Synechococcus sp. PCC 7335: one gene and its partner. The protein of the gene in region 2 binds, or shares a complex with, the protein of the main gene of each other region. Links are inferred from orthologs where the notes say so. Each region holds a gene or a part of one and is shown on either strand. Other genes may lie near its edges.

Region 1 (2,963 bases), 960 kb from region 2 along the record:
TAAAAACGCCGTCTAGGACAACTTTGAGGTTGCGATCATGTGCGGCTTCGAGTAGCTCAAAAAAGGCTTCGTTGCCTCCTAGCAGCGGGTCAATTTGGTAGTAATCGTGGGTGTGATAGCGGTGGTTACAGGCTGATTGAAAGATAGGAGTGAAATATATCGCCGTAACGCCAAGATCCTGGATGTAGTCTAGCCGCTCAGCAACTCCCCAAAGATCCCCGCCCTTATAGCCTTGAATAGTAGGAGCGCCATCCCAGTCTTCTAGCGGGACTTGCATAGCAGGGGGTAAGGGGGTGCGGCTGGTACGGGCAAATCGATCGGGGAAGATCTGGTAGAAGATGGCGTGCTTAACCCAGTCTGGCGTTTGAATTGGCATTTTGCGTTTAAAGTCAGGTGTTTTTGAGGCTATCGCTAATGTCGGACGTATCCCTCCTCGAAAACGTCCAAAGCGAACAAAGCTATAGCTTAAAGGATCGCATCGATTGAGCAGTCGAAGCTAGGCGCTGTTGGCTGAATTTTGCACCCAAATCGCTTGATCTCTTTCAAAAGGCTACTTTTCAAGAGCTAAAAGCTAGAAATCTTTTGACTCAGTTAGACTACGCTTAGATAGCCCAGTCAGGTCCTCTATTCAGTGCGGCTAGGTCAAATGACTTGACTAGCGTCGCCATAGTAAGCGATCACACCTTTCCCCACTTGCCAAGCCCATAGCTGATCGCCAACTGAAAAGTGCCACCATTCCTTGGGATGCTGTACAAACCCAGCGGTCGCCATTACCTCAGCTAGCAAGCTACGGTGATAGTGAGCTTGTTGTTGGGCGATATCATGACTATCTGCAAAGTGCTGAGGATAAGAGCGGGGTGAGATCTCATCAATAGGCGAGCCCATATCGACCGTTCTGCCGGTGGCATCTGTCAAGCTAAGATCAATAGCGCTACCGGTACTATGAGGTGGTGGAGTCTTGGGATCTAAGCTAGGAACGGCCCAGAATTCAAGGACCTCGGCTTGGATATCCGAACGCCCTTCCTCATTCAACGTCCTAGGATCTAATCCCTTTGAGCGAACTAGCTGGTCGAAAGTGTAGTTCACCATAAATTGCTGTACTGCTACTGGTCGGTAGGCATCGAAAATTTGTAGATGCCAACCAGGCTGCTGAGCCCTCAAAACTCTCTGAGCTTGTAAGAGCTTCTCTAGGACCCCCAACCGTAAAAAGTAGGGAGAATAGTCTCCATAGGGTGCGCCTAAAGATTGATAGGGATGAGGAGAGACAATAGTGAACTGCTCAAGCGGAATAGCGGTTATGGGTTCTTTACAGTCTTGAATAGGAATTTTCTGGTAGGGTTTCACGGATACTAGGAAGCAGTGACTAGACTGCTGCAACTAGAGACTGCTCGCGAACGTAAGTGACGAAATTACCCAAAATTTGTAAACCGGCCTTCGAAGACTTTTCTGGATGGAACTGTACTGCCATCAGGTTACCTTGGCTAATCGCAGCGGTGACTGTCTGGCTACCGTGAGTGATTGTAGCTGCATTGATACTAGTGTCGGCAGGGGCAGCGTAGTAGGAATGGACAAAGTAAACCCACGTTTCAGGTAGAATATCCTGCAAGATAGGAGAGTTTTGCTGAACCAAATCTAGTTGATTCCAGCCCATATGCGGAATGGTAATGTCAGGTTCTGGTTTAAATTGGCGGATGGTACCTGAAAGCACGCCCAAACCTGCTTCACTGCCTTCTTCGCTACTTTCGAATAGAACCTGTAAGCCTACGCAAATGCCTAAGAAGGGTTTACCGCTCTTGGCGATCCGGCGAATGGGTTCAATGAGGTTGCGTGATCGCAAGTGCTGCATAGCTGGATCAAAAGCGCCTACACCAGGCAAGACGACACCATCCGCTTTCTCTATTTCGGCGACAGAATCAGTGATGAGCGTAGTTGCACCTGCCGCCTGCAGTCCTTTGCAAGCAGAATGGAGATTACCCATGTCATAGTCAATTACAGCAATAGTCGTCACAGCGAATACTAACCTCTATTTTCCGTAGGGGGCGGTTGCGGATAGGCACCTGTAGACAGGCACTAAAATTATAAGAGGCATTGTCTCTAACCGCAGCTACTGAGTCGCCACCCATTGTTAGCCATTCATGAGTATTTTGACACCTAGGCACGAATCTGCTGATCTCCTTATCACGTCTTTCGTTCCCTGGCTAGCTCATCAAAAGTCCAACTCGTCCGATGATTTGATTGCAGCACTCCAAAGCCAAAATAAATTACCGACGAAGAGCGTTTGGCTACGGCACGTTCCTGTTTGTTTTGATTCAGCGCCTGAGCTAGTTATTGCTGAGCTTCGGCGGTTGCGCCCACGAGCCATCATTTGCTGCGGAATGGCTGAGAGAAGAACCTGTTTGACCATAGAAAAACAGGCGGAAAGAAAACAGGCAAAAGGCAGACAAACCTTGCAGACACCTGTAAATGTACAGCACCTACTCAAGGAGACTTCACAAAGCGAGGTCAGCTACGATGCGGGGCAATATGTCTGTAATCATCTGTACTATCAAGTATTAGTGACTATTGATGAGTTTCAGCTGGCTACAGCCGCTATCTTTGTGCATGTACCCATTTTGACTGACGAGAACAAATTTGCGATGCTAGAGGATTTCTTTAAGATATCTTCAGCGCTGCTGTCATAGGCGCCAAGGTAATAGAGCCAAAAATAATAGGGATAAAGAGGCGATCGCATTATTGATCACATCTCATTTGTTACATCGACCAACGTAGCGAATCGCCTGAGCCGGATTTCCATTCATTGTGACTACTTCATGGGTTTCTAACTCGAGACAGTCAAATCCACGCATTAGCTGACTAAAGTAACCGAATACTTCTGTAATGGCGCACGGTGGCGCCATCACTCGAGTCAAACACGCCAAATTGCCCATAGCGCTGATAGCCATCTCTATATCTATCTAGATAGT
Region 2 (2,971 bases):
TCAAAGTGCCGTAAACCTCTCCGCTGACGGCATTACTGGGCCAGCTACCTGGCGTAAGCTACTTCCTGCACCAAACGACGTAGCCAGTGATAGCGTAGCTAGCAATACAGACGCTACTAGCACAACTGACAATGCAGACGCGAATAGCAATACAGATGCTACTAGCGAAGAGACACCTGTAGAGTCTACGCCTGAACAAAGTGCCACTGAAGCAGACGAACCTAGTCCGCCAGTTCTTCGTCCTAGTGCTGAAGGTCCTGCTGTATCACAGCTGCAAAGAGAACTCCAGACACTGGGCTACTACGACGGCACTATCGACGGTAAATACGGAGCGCTAACAGAAGCCGCTGTCCGAGCGTTCCAAGCCGACCAACAGCTAATAGTCGATGCCATTGTTGGCCCCTCTACTTGGACAGCACTGACTAGAGAACTACAAAACTAGCTATGCCAAACTGTCTAACTATGTTTAGATCTGACTATGCTCAGGTCTAACTCTATCTAGGCTCTAGTCTAGCCACTGTCCTAGTCTAGCCATAAAGGAAACTCACTACTACCCATCATAGCTGTATCGTAGCCATCAAATGCAGTACTAGTATGAGTAATAAAGGTCATGTAATCGCTCATCAAAAAGTAGATACCGATAATTGCAGCAGCGGAAGAAGCCACCAGAAACCCTGCTAACATCAGCGAAAACTCTTGGTTTTCAACCGCCCTATCCATTAAGCGTAACGCCCAGAAAACTAGGCAGGTAACTATAACAAGAATCAATAAAATCATTGAAGAGGATTGAACCCAAGTTGGACTTTTGCTAAAGAACTGACCTATTCAAGAGCTAGAAGTCCCAAGCATTAGCTTTTTGTACTAGCCCATAGGACTTTCTAGTAAGAGATTTATAGAAACCGTTCTGCAACAGTGGCAAATTCTTTTGTTTTCAGAACCTTCACATAGCTTAACATAGCTACTCATAATTAGCTAAGGACAAATGCATAAAACGTACAATATTTCAGTATCTTGAGAAAAGCCTAGTATATTAGGCTTTCTATAAACAGGCCTGACTTTGCTCAACTAGCTAAGACATGGCTTGAACTGTAGCCCAACAATACGATCTATTTAAGAAAAGTCAGAAATTCATAAGGTTTTGTAAACATTCTAGCGCCGGATGATCAGGCCTTGCTGAACCAAATAGTCCTTAATTTCACTGACGCTTAGTTGACCATAGTGAAGTAGGGAGGCTAGCAGCGCAGCTTCGGCTTTGCCCGTAGTCAGGGCCTGGTAGATATGCTCGCAGGTCCCTGCCCCACCAGAAGCAATTACGGGTACGTTGACTTTGCTTGCGATCGCCTCTGTTAAAGTGAGGTCATACCCAGCTTTTGTTCCATCTGCGTCCATGCTAGTAACTAGCAGCTCTCCCGCGCCTCTATTGACAACATCACAGGCCCATTCCACTGCATCTAGGCCGGTGTTTTCTCTGCCGCCTCGAACGAACACATCCCATCCTAGTTGAGGCGATGGCCCAGGCCGTCGCTTTGCATCTATAGCGACAACGATGCACTGATTGCCAAAGCGATCGCTAGCTCTATTAATCAGATCTGGGTCTCGCACGGCTGCTGAATTGATACTTACCTTGTCAGCTCCGGCTCGAAGTAGCTTTTTGATGGTGTCCAGTGTGCTAATGCCACCGCCTACTGTCAGAGGAATGAACACCTGTTCTGCTGTGCGATATACCACATCGTAGATGACGTCTCTGTCTTCGTGAGTAGCGGTAATATCTAGAAAGACGAGTTCGTCAGCGCCTGCTTCGTTATAAAGTTTGGCTAGTTCGACTGGATCACCTGCATCCTTTAGATCAACAAAGTTAACTCCCTTCACTACGCGGCCTGCTTTGACATCGAGGCAAGGAAGAATTCTTTTGGCGAGCATAGAGCTTTCCTTTAGTACTTTGTGATCAGTCTACGGGACTTCTCGTTAACGAAAACTCTCCAGGTGAGTCCGGGTCGCTGATAGACTGTTTAGTGGCCTCGAGGTAGACACTAGTAAGGATACAGTCTTTCAACATGGATTTAGAAGTAGGACAGCGGGTTCAGGTTCGTCGCATGCGTGATCGCGTCGACAAAAAACTCGCGGCTCGTCTAGGAGAAACTGCTGTTATTCAAGACTTCAAGGTTCTAGACGGTCAAAACATTGGAGCTCTGGTAAGTTTTGAATCTGATGACTTTACTACCTGGTTCTTTGAAGACGAACTACGTCCTGTAGCTGATTAATATGACGCTTATTCTCACATTTCTAGGTAAAGGGGGTACTGGACGCACAACAGTCGCGATCGCTGCTGCCCAAAAATTGACTAATGAAGGCAAACGGGTACTACTGATTTCTCAAGAGGCCGGACCTGCGCTTTCCTTGCTTACTGGCTTTGATATTGGCACCACGCCCATACCCGTGAGCGTAGCTGAAAAATCATTTCAGGCTGTAAGGCTACAAACTACTCAACTCGTCGATGAGAACTGGGAAAAGCTTAAGCAGTTCGAGGCCCAGTATCTAAGAGATCCATTCTTTAAAGCGGTGTTTGGTCAAGAACTCAGCGTAGTTCCTGGTATGGACGACTTTTTAGCGCTTAACGCAATTCGCGAGTATACCGAAAGCAATCAATACGACGTGATTGTGCATGATGGGCCTGGCAACCAGGCTAGCTTAAGAATGTGGGGTGCGATTGGGGGTATCGACTGGTACTACCGTCGGTTTAAGCAAGTCTTTCAAGATTCGCAGTTCTATCGTTCGATTTCGCCATTCATTGGCCCTGTTACAGGCGCAGTGTTTAGCAGTGGTTTGTCTGGAGATCTTTGGAATCGGCCTGAGACGCAGAATGTGGAAGCGATGGTGGCCAAAGGTAAAGCGATGGTCAAAGACCCTATGCAGCTGCGGGGTTATGTAGTGACCACTGAAGATGAGATTGCGATCGCGACTGGCAAATATC

Evidence for each region. Proteins that work in one complex are often made in the same cells at the same time.
Region 1: the proteins of hisF (region 2) and hisH are in contact, whole or in part, in a crystal structure (PDB 6RU0), measured with the Thermotoga maritima proteins. The link is inferred for Synechococcus sp. PCC 7335 from one-to-one orthologs. Residues at the interface, in WP_004080486.1 of Thermotoga maritima: Met1, Leu2, Ala3, Arg5, Ser40, Glu41, Asp45, Glu46, Ala70, Glu71, Ile73, Asp74, Ile75, Pro76, Phe77, Asp98, Lys99, Ser122, Gln123, Glu161, Thr195, Leu196, Asn247, Arg249, Glu251; in WP_004080484.1 of Thermotoga maritima: Asn15, Arg18, Arg22, Arg117, Leu118, Pro119, His120, Met121, Gly122, Trp123, Asn124, Asn134, Gly135, Tyr136, Tyr138, Val140, Tyr158, Glu180, Lys181, Ser182, Ser183, Lys184, Ile185.

The regions. Positions count from the first base shown.
Region 1 is NZ_DS989904.1:3,071,282-3,074,244, reverse strand. What follows is about bases 187-2,959. They hold hisH (imidazole glycerol phosphate synthase subunit HisH), read right to left. Parts: upstream 2,009-2,959; coding sequence 1,364-2,008; downstream 187-1,363. Other genes in these bases: S7335_RS13375 (class I SAM-dependent methyltransferase), read right to left, coding at 2,955-2,959; S7335_RS13380 (hypothetical protein), read right to left, coding at 2,745-2,942; S7335_RS13385 (pyrrolidone-carboxylate peptidase superfamily), read left to right, coding at 2,136-2,681; S7335_RS13395 (M15 family metallopeptidase), read right to left, coding at 643-1,344; S7335_RS13400 (glycoside hydrolase family 13 protein), read right to left, coding at 187-376. Also shown: more of S7335_RS13400, read right to left, coding at 1-186; more of S7335_RS13375, read right to left, coding at 2,960-2,963. UniProt on the Escherichia coli protein: IGPS catalyzes the conversion of PRFAR and glutamine to IGP, AICAR and glutamate. The HisH subunit catalyzes the hydrolysis of glutamine to glutamate and ammonia as part of the synthesis of IGP and AICAR.
Region 2 is NZ_DS989904.1:4,031,018-4,033,988, forward strand. Bases 36-2,816 are described here. They hold hisF (imidazole glycerol phosphate synthase subunit HisF), read right to left. Parts: upstream 1,921-2,816; coding sequence 1,150-1,920; downstream 36-1,149. Other genes in these bases: S7335_RS16945 (peptidoglycan-binding protein), read left to right, coding at 36-442; S7335_RS16950 (hypothetical protein), read right to left, coding at 523-777; S7335_RS16960 (DUF2862 domain-containing protein), read left to right, coding at 2,055-2,261; S7335_RS16965 (ArsA family ATPase), read left to right, coding at 2,263-2,816. In the rest of the region: more of S7335_RS16945, read left to right, coding at 1-35; more of S7335_RS16965, read left to right, coding at 2,817-2,971.